Regions from separate parts of the Cupriavidus sp. MEYA8 genome, predicted to be linked through region 1. Evidence: riboswitches for the same ligand, from Rfam matches in the RefSeq annotation. Region 1 holds a riboswitch; the other holds the start of a gene.

What was found. A riboswitch is a leader RNA that binds a small molecule or an ion and turns the genes downstream of it on or off. The one in region 1 is predicted to bind glycine.
Region 2: linked by a shared signal. The riboswitch ahead of gcvT (glycine cleavage system aminomethyltransferase GcvT) and the one ahead of AC5WJ1_RS20675 (D-amino acid dehydrogenase) in region 1 are both predicted to bind glycine.

The regions. Positions count from the first base shown of each region.
Region 1 covers NZ_CM181222.1:789,797-793,196, forward strand. The annotation lists gene AC5WJ1_RS20670 (TonB-dependent receptor) at 1-752, opposite strand, end outside; glycine riboswitch at 1,007-1,108, shown strand; glycine riboswitch at 1,109-1,239, shown strand; gene AC5WJ1_RS20675 (D-amino acid dehydrogenase) at 1,294-2,559, shown strand; gene AC5WJ1_RS20680 (Zn-ribbon domain-containing OB-fold protein) at 2,693-3,091, opposite strand; gene AC5WJ1_RS20685 (thiolase family protein) at 3,116-3,400, opposite strand, start outside.
Region 2 covers NZ_CM181221.1:3,500,401-3,503,800, forward strand. The annotation lists gene AC5WJ1_RS16445 (UvrD-helicase domain-containing protein) at 1-678, opposite strand, end outside; gene AC5WJ1_RS16450 (YMGG-like glycine zipper-containing protein) at 944-1,174, shown strand; glycine riboswitch at 1,244-1,330, shown strand; glycine riboswitch at 1,352-1,476, shown strand; gene gcvT (glycine cleavage system aminomethyltransferase GcvT) at 1,571-2,698, shown strand; gene gcvH (glycine cleavage system protein GcvH) at 2,798-3,178, shown strand; gene gcvP (aminomethyl-transferring glycine dehydrogenase) at 3,278-3,400, shown strand, end outside.

The DNA.
Region 1 (3,400 bases):
CCGGTCACGGGCTTGTCGGCCGAAGTCGCCCGCACGCTGGAGCGCGCCGCGGTGTAGAAGCTCAGCGGCTGGCTCTTGCTGTCCTGCCGGTCGACGCTGACCAGCCACGAGAACGGCCCGGCGCGGTCGCCCACGTAGGCGTTGGCGTGCACGCCGTTGAAACTGTCGTGCGTGCCGTACAGGTTGAAGCGCTGCGTGAATAGCTGCACGCTGGCATCGCCCTCGAACTTCTCCGGTGTGCGCGTACTGATCAGCACGGTCGCGCCCAGCGAATTGCCCGGGTACAGCGCCGAATACGGGCCATACAGCACGTCGACGCGCTCGATCTCGGCGGCGTTGACCAGCGACCAGCGCGGCGGGAAAGTGAAATCGGAGCCCAGCAGGTTGGAAAGCAGCAGGCCGTCGGCATAGACCAGCCCGCGCGCCGACTGGCGCGAGCTAGTGCTGCGCACCGAGATGATCGAGTTCATATCGCCGATGAAGCGCTTGCGCACGGCGAGGTTGGGCGCGTACTTGAGCGCGTCTTCGGTGTTGACCACGTTGAAGTCCGCCATGCGTGCGGCGCTGATGCCATAGGCGGGCGATGGCGTATTGGGCGGCGTGGCCGGCGTTTCGCCGCGCCCGGTCTTCGCCGAGACCACGACTTCCTGCAAGGGCTGCGGCGCGCTGACGGGTTCATCCGGCTGCGCGCCGGCGATGCCGGGGCCCATCAGCGCGGCCGAGGCGGCCAGCGCAATCCGATTTCTTCTCACTGGAATACCTTTTCTGTTCTTCTGGCTCGCCCGACCGGTGCGCCGTATCCGGCTCGTGCTACGGCGCACTTCCTCCGCGTAGCGAGTGCTGACATTCTAGGGGGCGGGTCGGCTTGACGCAGTGCGACATAGCGCCGCGCCGGTAAAGAAGCGACTCGACCCATCCATGCGAACACGACTGGCTCTATTCGCGTTTACCCGCATATCCACTTGCGGCCTTTGTCTCTAGATTTGCGCGGATTGGCGTTCGCGCCAACGTGATGCTGGGAGAGACTGATCCGGCGGCAGCCGCCGCGGACAGCGCCGAAGGAGCAACCGCCCCGGAAACTCTCAGGCAAAAGGACCGGTATCACGCGTCACAGCACTCTGAAGAATGCCGCCATCGTCAGCCGGCATACCGAAGGAGCAAGCGGCCCCCGCCACCGGTACCCCCGGGCACCACCGGCGGCTGTCGTGAATCTCTCAGGTCAGGAACAGAGGGGGCGTCCGCCACGCATGTCGCGTGCGGGCTCCCACCCCGACGTTTCTGGACTGCCAGATCATGAAGACAATCGCCGTCATCGGCGGTGGCATCACCGGTGTCACCACGGCCTACGCGCTCGCCCGGCGCGGATTCTCCGTCACCCTGTTCGAGCGCCACCGCTACGCCGCGATGGAAACCTCGTTCGCCAACGGCGGGCAGCTATCCGCCTCCAATGCCGAGGTGTGGACGCACTGGTCCACCATCATCAAGGGCCTGAAGTGGATGCTGCGCAGCGACGCCCCGCTGCTGGTCAACCCGCGCCCGAGCTGGCACAAGCTGAGCTGGTTCGCCGAGTTCATCGCCTCGATCCCGCATTACCGCCGCAACACCATCGAGACCGCGCGCCTGGCCATCGCGGCGCGCGAGCACCTGTTCGCGTGGGCGGCGCAGGAAGGCATCGACTTCGACCACAAGCGCGAAGGCATCCTGCATATCTATCGCGACAAGGCGGGCTTCGAGCACGCGGGCCGCGTCTCGGCGCTGCTGGCGCAGGGCGGGCTGGAGCGCCGCGCGGTGACGCCGGCGGAAATGCGCGCGATCGAGCCGACGCTGGCCGGCACCTACTACGGCGGCTATTTCACCGAAAGCGATTCGACCGGCGACATCCACAAGTTCACCAGCGGCCTGGCCGCCGCCATCGAGCGCATGGGCGTGCACTGCCGCTACGGCGAGGACGTGCGCAAGGTCACCACCGATGGCCGCAGCGCCAGCGTGACCGTGCAGGAAGGCGCGGACAGCGCCACCTCGACCTTCGACGGCGCGGTGATCTGCGCCGGCACCGCCAGCCGCGCGCTGGCCGCCGGGCTGGGCGACCGCGTCAACATCTATCCGGTCAAGGGCTATTCCATCACCGTCAACCTGAACGACGCGGGCAGCCGCACCGCGGCGCCGACCGTCAGCCTGCTCGACGATGAAACCAAGCTGGTCACCAGCCGCCTGGGCGACGACCGCTTCCGCGTGGCCGGCACCGCGGAGTTCAACGGCTTCAACCGCGACATCCGCGCCGACCGCATCCGGCCGCTGGTGGAATGGGTGCAGCAGTGCTTCCCCGGCGTCAGCACGCGCAGCGTGGTGCCGTGGGCGGGGCTGCGGCCGATGCTGCCGGATATGCTGCCGCGTGTTGGGCGGGGGCGGGCCCGGTGCGTGTTCTACAACACCGGGCATGGGCACCTTGGCTGGACGCTGTCGGCGGTGACGGCGGATATGGTGGCGGGGGTGGTGGCGCAGGCGCTGGTTGAGCCGAAAGTCTCGGGCGTGGGCTCGCTGGGACTTGCCAAGGCTTGAGATTGCCAGTTGAGCGCCTCGCTATTGCCAGCGCTGGCCCTCTCCCCCAGCCCCTCTCCCGCTCGCGGGAGAGGTACGGGGGAGAGGGCGGGAGCCTCCACGGAGTGAAGCGCCATCGCCCGCCGTGAACCGCTCAGGCCGGCGCAAACACCGGCACCGGCGCCCCATCCACGCTGGGCGCGAACCTGACCTTCACCTTCTGCCCGATGCGCACCTCATCGAGATCGCAATCGACGATATGGGTCATCATGGTCACGCCCTCGTCCAGCGTCACATAGGCAATGCAATACGCCTGCGGGCCAGCCTTGCGCGTGACGCTGTACGAGTAGATGGTGCCGCGGCCGCTGGCGGTCTTCCAGACCGTATCGCCCATGCAGAACGGGCACAGCGTGCGCGGATACCAGTGCGTCTTGCCGCATGACTGGCAGTGCTTGACCAGCAGCCGGCCTTCGCGCGCGGCCTGCCAGAATTCGATGTTGTCGGGCTGTTCGTCCGGGGCCTTGTAGGCCATGGGAGTGTGCGGGGTCGTCATGTCAGTTGCTCCGGCGATCGTTCATTATTCGCGCTCGAGGATCAGGGTGGCGCTGCCGTGGCGCGAGCCCAGGTAGCCGCCGGTGCCTTGCGCCAGCGCCAGGTCGCAGTTCTTCACCTGCACCGCCGGATGCGCCTCGCCGCGCAGCTGGCGCACGGCCTCGATCACCTTGGTGATGCCGCCGCGGTTGGCCGGGTGGTTGTTGCACAGGCCACCGCCATCGGTATTGAACGGCAGCTTGCCGACGCCCGAGATCAGGTTGCCGTCGGCCACGAACTTGCCGCCTTCGCCCTTCTTGCAGAAGCCCAG
Region 2 (3,400 bases), on a different replicon from region 1:
GGTATCCTGGTACTCGTCGACCAGGAAGTAGCGCAGCCGGTTCTGCCACTTCAGCTGCACCGCTTCGTTGCGCGCGAACAGTTCCGCGGGCAAGCGGATCAGGTCGTCGAAATCCACCGCCTGGTACGCGTTCAGCGTGGCGACGTAGTTGCGGTAGACCAGCGCGGCCTGGTGCTCGTCGGCATTGGCCGCCTGCGCGATCGCGACCTCGGGGTCGACCATGCCGTTCTTCCACAGCGAGATCGTGCTCTGCACGCCGCGGATCAGCTTCTTGTCGGTGGTGCCGAGCTGCTCCTGGATCAGGCCGAAGCAGTCGTCCGAATCCATGATCGAGAACTGCGGCTTCAGGCCGACGTGTTCCGCCTCCATGCGCAGAATCTGCACGCCCAGCGAGTGGAAGGTACAGACTGTGAGCTGCTTGAGCGGGATGCGCTTGCCCTCGCGCGTGGTCTTGCCTTCCATCAGCTTGCCGATGCGTTCCTGCATCTCCTTGGCAGCCTTGTTGGTGAAGGTGACGGCGGCGATATGGCGCGGCTCGAAGCCCTTGTCTTCGATCAGGTGCGCGATCTTCTGCGTGATCACGCGGGTCTTGCCCGAGCCCGCCCCGGCAAGGACGAGGCAGGGTCCGTCCAGATAGCGGACGGCTTCAGATTGGGCGGCGTTGAGGCCGTGGCTCATGCGCGGGAATGCTTGCGTGGGGTGGTCGGGACGGCGTCGCGCCCTGTACACCACATGGGGCGGCGCCGGACGCAAAGCTAATCATGTTAACACGCTGGGCCGGCCCTGATCAGTCAGCGGGAACCGCTTTTTCCGGGGGCGGGGACGTTACCGAAGTAACACTTGGTAAGTCCCAAAACCGGGCGTCCGGGCCCTCCTCTAACCAGTATGGCGGGATGGCAGACCTGCGTCCCGAACGTACTCAAAGTTACTTTCGGAGCCCATCATGAAAATGCTACGAGCCTTTTCCAAAGCGACGATGGCCGGCATAGCCGTTGCGGCCCTGGCCACCGGCTGTGCCGACATGACACCGAAGCAGCGCAACACGGTCATTGGTGCCGGCGTGGGCGCGGCCGGCGGTGCTGCGTTGACGCACGGTAGTGCCGCAGGCACGCTGGGCGGTGCCGCCCTGGGCGGCGTGGTCGGTAACGTAATGACCGACGACCATCGCCGTTGATAGGGCGAATGGCTGCTGGCGGGGGGCGCCCGCCGCGTTGACAAAGGCAGGGCCCTCCCGTACATTGCGCGCATCCGACCGGGAGAGCGCGCATATCTGCGCCGCCGAAGGGGTATCACCCGAAAACTCTCAGGCACCACGGACCGCTCGGATCGGCATGCAACATGCACACGATGCATGCCGCACTCTGGAGAGCGGCACCCGCCATTCATGGCGAGCGTGCCCACCGAAGGGGCGCGCGAGGACGGGATTCAACGAATCCGCCTCGTAATCTCTCAGGTATCGAGGACAGAGGGGTCATCCGCCGCAGCGGATTGCTTGGCCATTGGCATAGCGATCGTTGCGGCGGATGGCCCTTTTTTGTTTTCGCGACCCGACATTGCCCCCGAGGATTCCATGACGCTCCAGGCCACGCCCCTCAACGCCATCCACCGCGCCCTCGGCGCCCGCATGGTCGACTTCGGCGGCTGGGACATGCCGGTCAACTACGGCTCCCAGATCGAAGAACACAACGCCGTGCGCACCGACGCCGGCATGTTCGACGTCTCGCACATGTGCGTGGTCGACCTCAGCGGCCCCAATACCCGCGCCTTCCTGCGCGGCCTGCTGGCCAACAACGTCGACAAGCTGCAGACGCCGGGCAAGGCGCTGTACTCGTGCATGCTCGACGAAAAAGGCGGCGTGATCGACGACCTGATCGTCTATTTCTTTGCCGAGGACCGTTTCCGCCTGGTGGTCAACGCCAGCACCGCGGTCGGCGATATCGACTGGATCCGTGCGCGCAACGACGCCACCGGCAGCGGCGTGACCATCACCCCGCGCCGTGAAGATGTTGCGCCCGCGGGCGCGCAGCCGCTGGCGATCGTCGCGGTGCAGGGCCCTAACGCCCGCGCCAAGGTGTGGAGTACCTTCCCGTCGACCCAGCCTTCCGATGCGCTCAAGCCGTTCAACGCTGTCGTGGTGCAGGACCCCGCACTTGGCGAAGTCATGGTCGCGCGCACCGGCTACACCGGCGAAGACGGCTTCGAGCTGGTGGTGCCGGCGGCCAGCGTCGCCGGCCTGTGGGAAAAACTGAATGCCGCGGGCGTGCGCCCGGCCGGCCTGGGCGCGCGCGACACGCTGCGCCTGGAAGCCGGCATGAACCTGTATGGCCAGGACATGGATATCAGCACCTCGCCGCTGGACGCGGGCCTGGCCTGGACCGTCGACCTGCAGAGCGAGCGCGACTTCACCGGCAAGGCGGCACTGGCCGCGGCCGGCTCGCGCCAGCAATTCCTCGGCCTGATCCTGCGCGACAAAGGTGGCGTGCTGCGCGCCCACCAGAAGGTCATCACCGCCGCCGGTGACGGCGAAATCACCAGCGGCACCTTCAGCCCCTCGCTGTCGCAATCGATCGCGTTCGCGCGCCTGCCGCAGGGCGTGAACGTCGGCGACACCGTGCAGGTGGAGATCCGCGACCGCAAACTCAACGCGACTGTGGTTAAACTGCCGTTTGTGCGTAATGGCAAGGCACTCGTGAGCTAAGGGAAACATCCGCTCACCCAACGGTCGCCCTCGCCTGCCGGCAGCGTTGCCGGGCAGGCATCACCCAACAAGAAACAGATCTGAATCCGGAGAACCTTCATGAATTTCCCCGCCGACCTCAAATACACCGAGTCGCATGAGTGGGTGCGCGTCGAAGCCGACGGCACGCTCACCATTGGCATCACCGACCACGCACAGGATGCGCTGGGCGACATCGTCTTCCTGGAACTGCCCGAAGTGGGCAAGTCGGTCGGTGCCGGCGACGCGCTGGCAGTGGTGGAATCGGTGAAGGCCGCTTCCGATATCTACGCCCCGGTGGCCGGCGAAGTGATCGCCGTCAACGAAGCCGCCACGGCCGAGCCGGAAAGCGTCAATGCCAATGCCTTCGACGCCTGGCTGTTCAAGCTCAAGCCGGCCAACAGCGACGACGTCAACGGCCTGATGTCGGCCGACGCGTACAAGGCCAGCGTCGGCGCCTGATCGCCCCGCCGGTCCCGCACCCGGGATCGGCACACAGCATTTGCAGCGCCGCGGCACGGCTGACCACCTGCCGCAGCGCTCCCCACGAGGTTCTTGCCAATGAACGCCCCGCTTCCCATGACCGCCGCCCAAGGTAACCGGCCCACGCTGGCCGAACTGGAGGCGCGCGACGCCTTCGCCGCCCGCCACATCGGCCCCGATACCCCCGAACAGCAGCACATG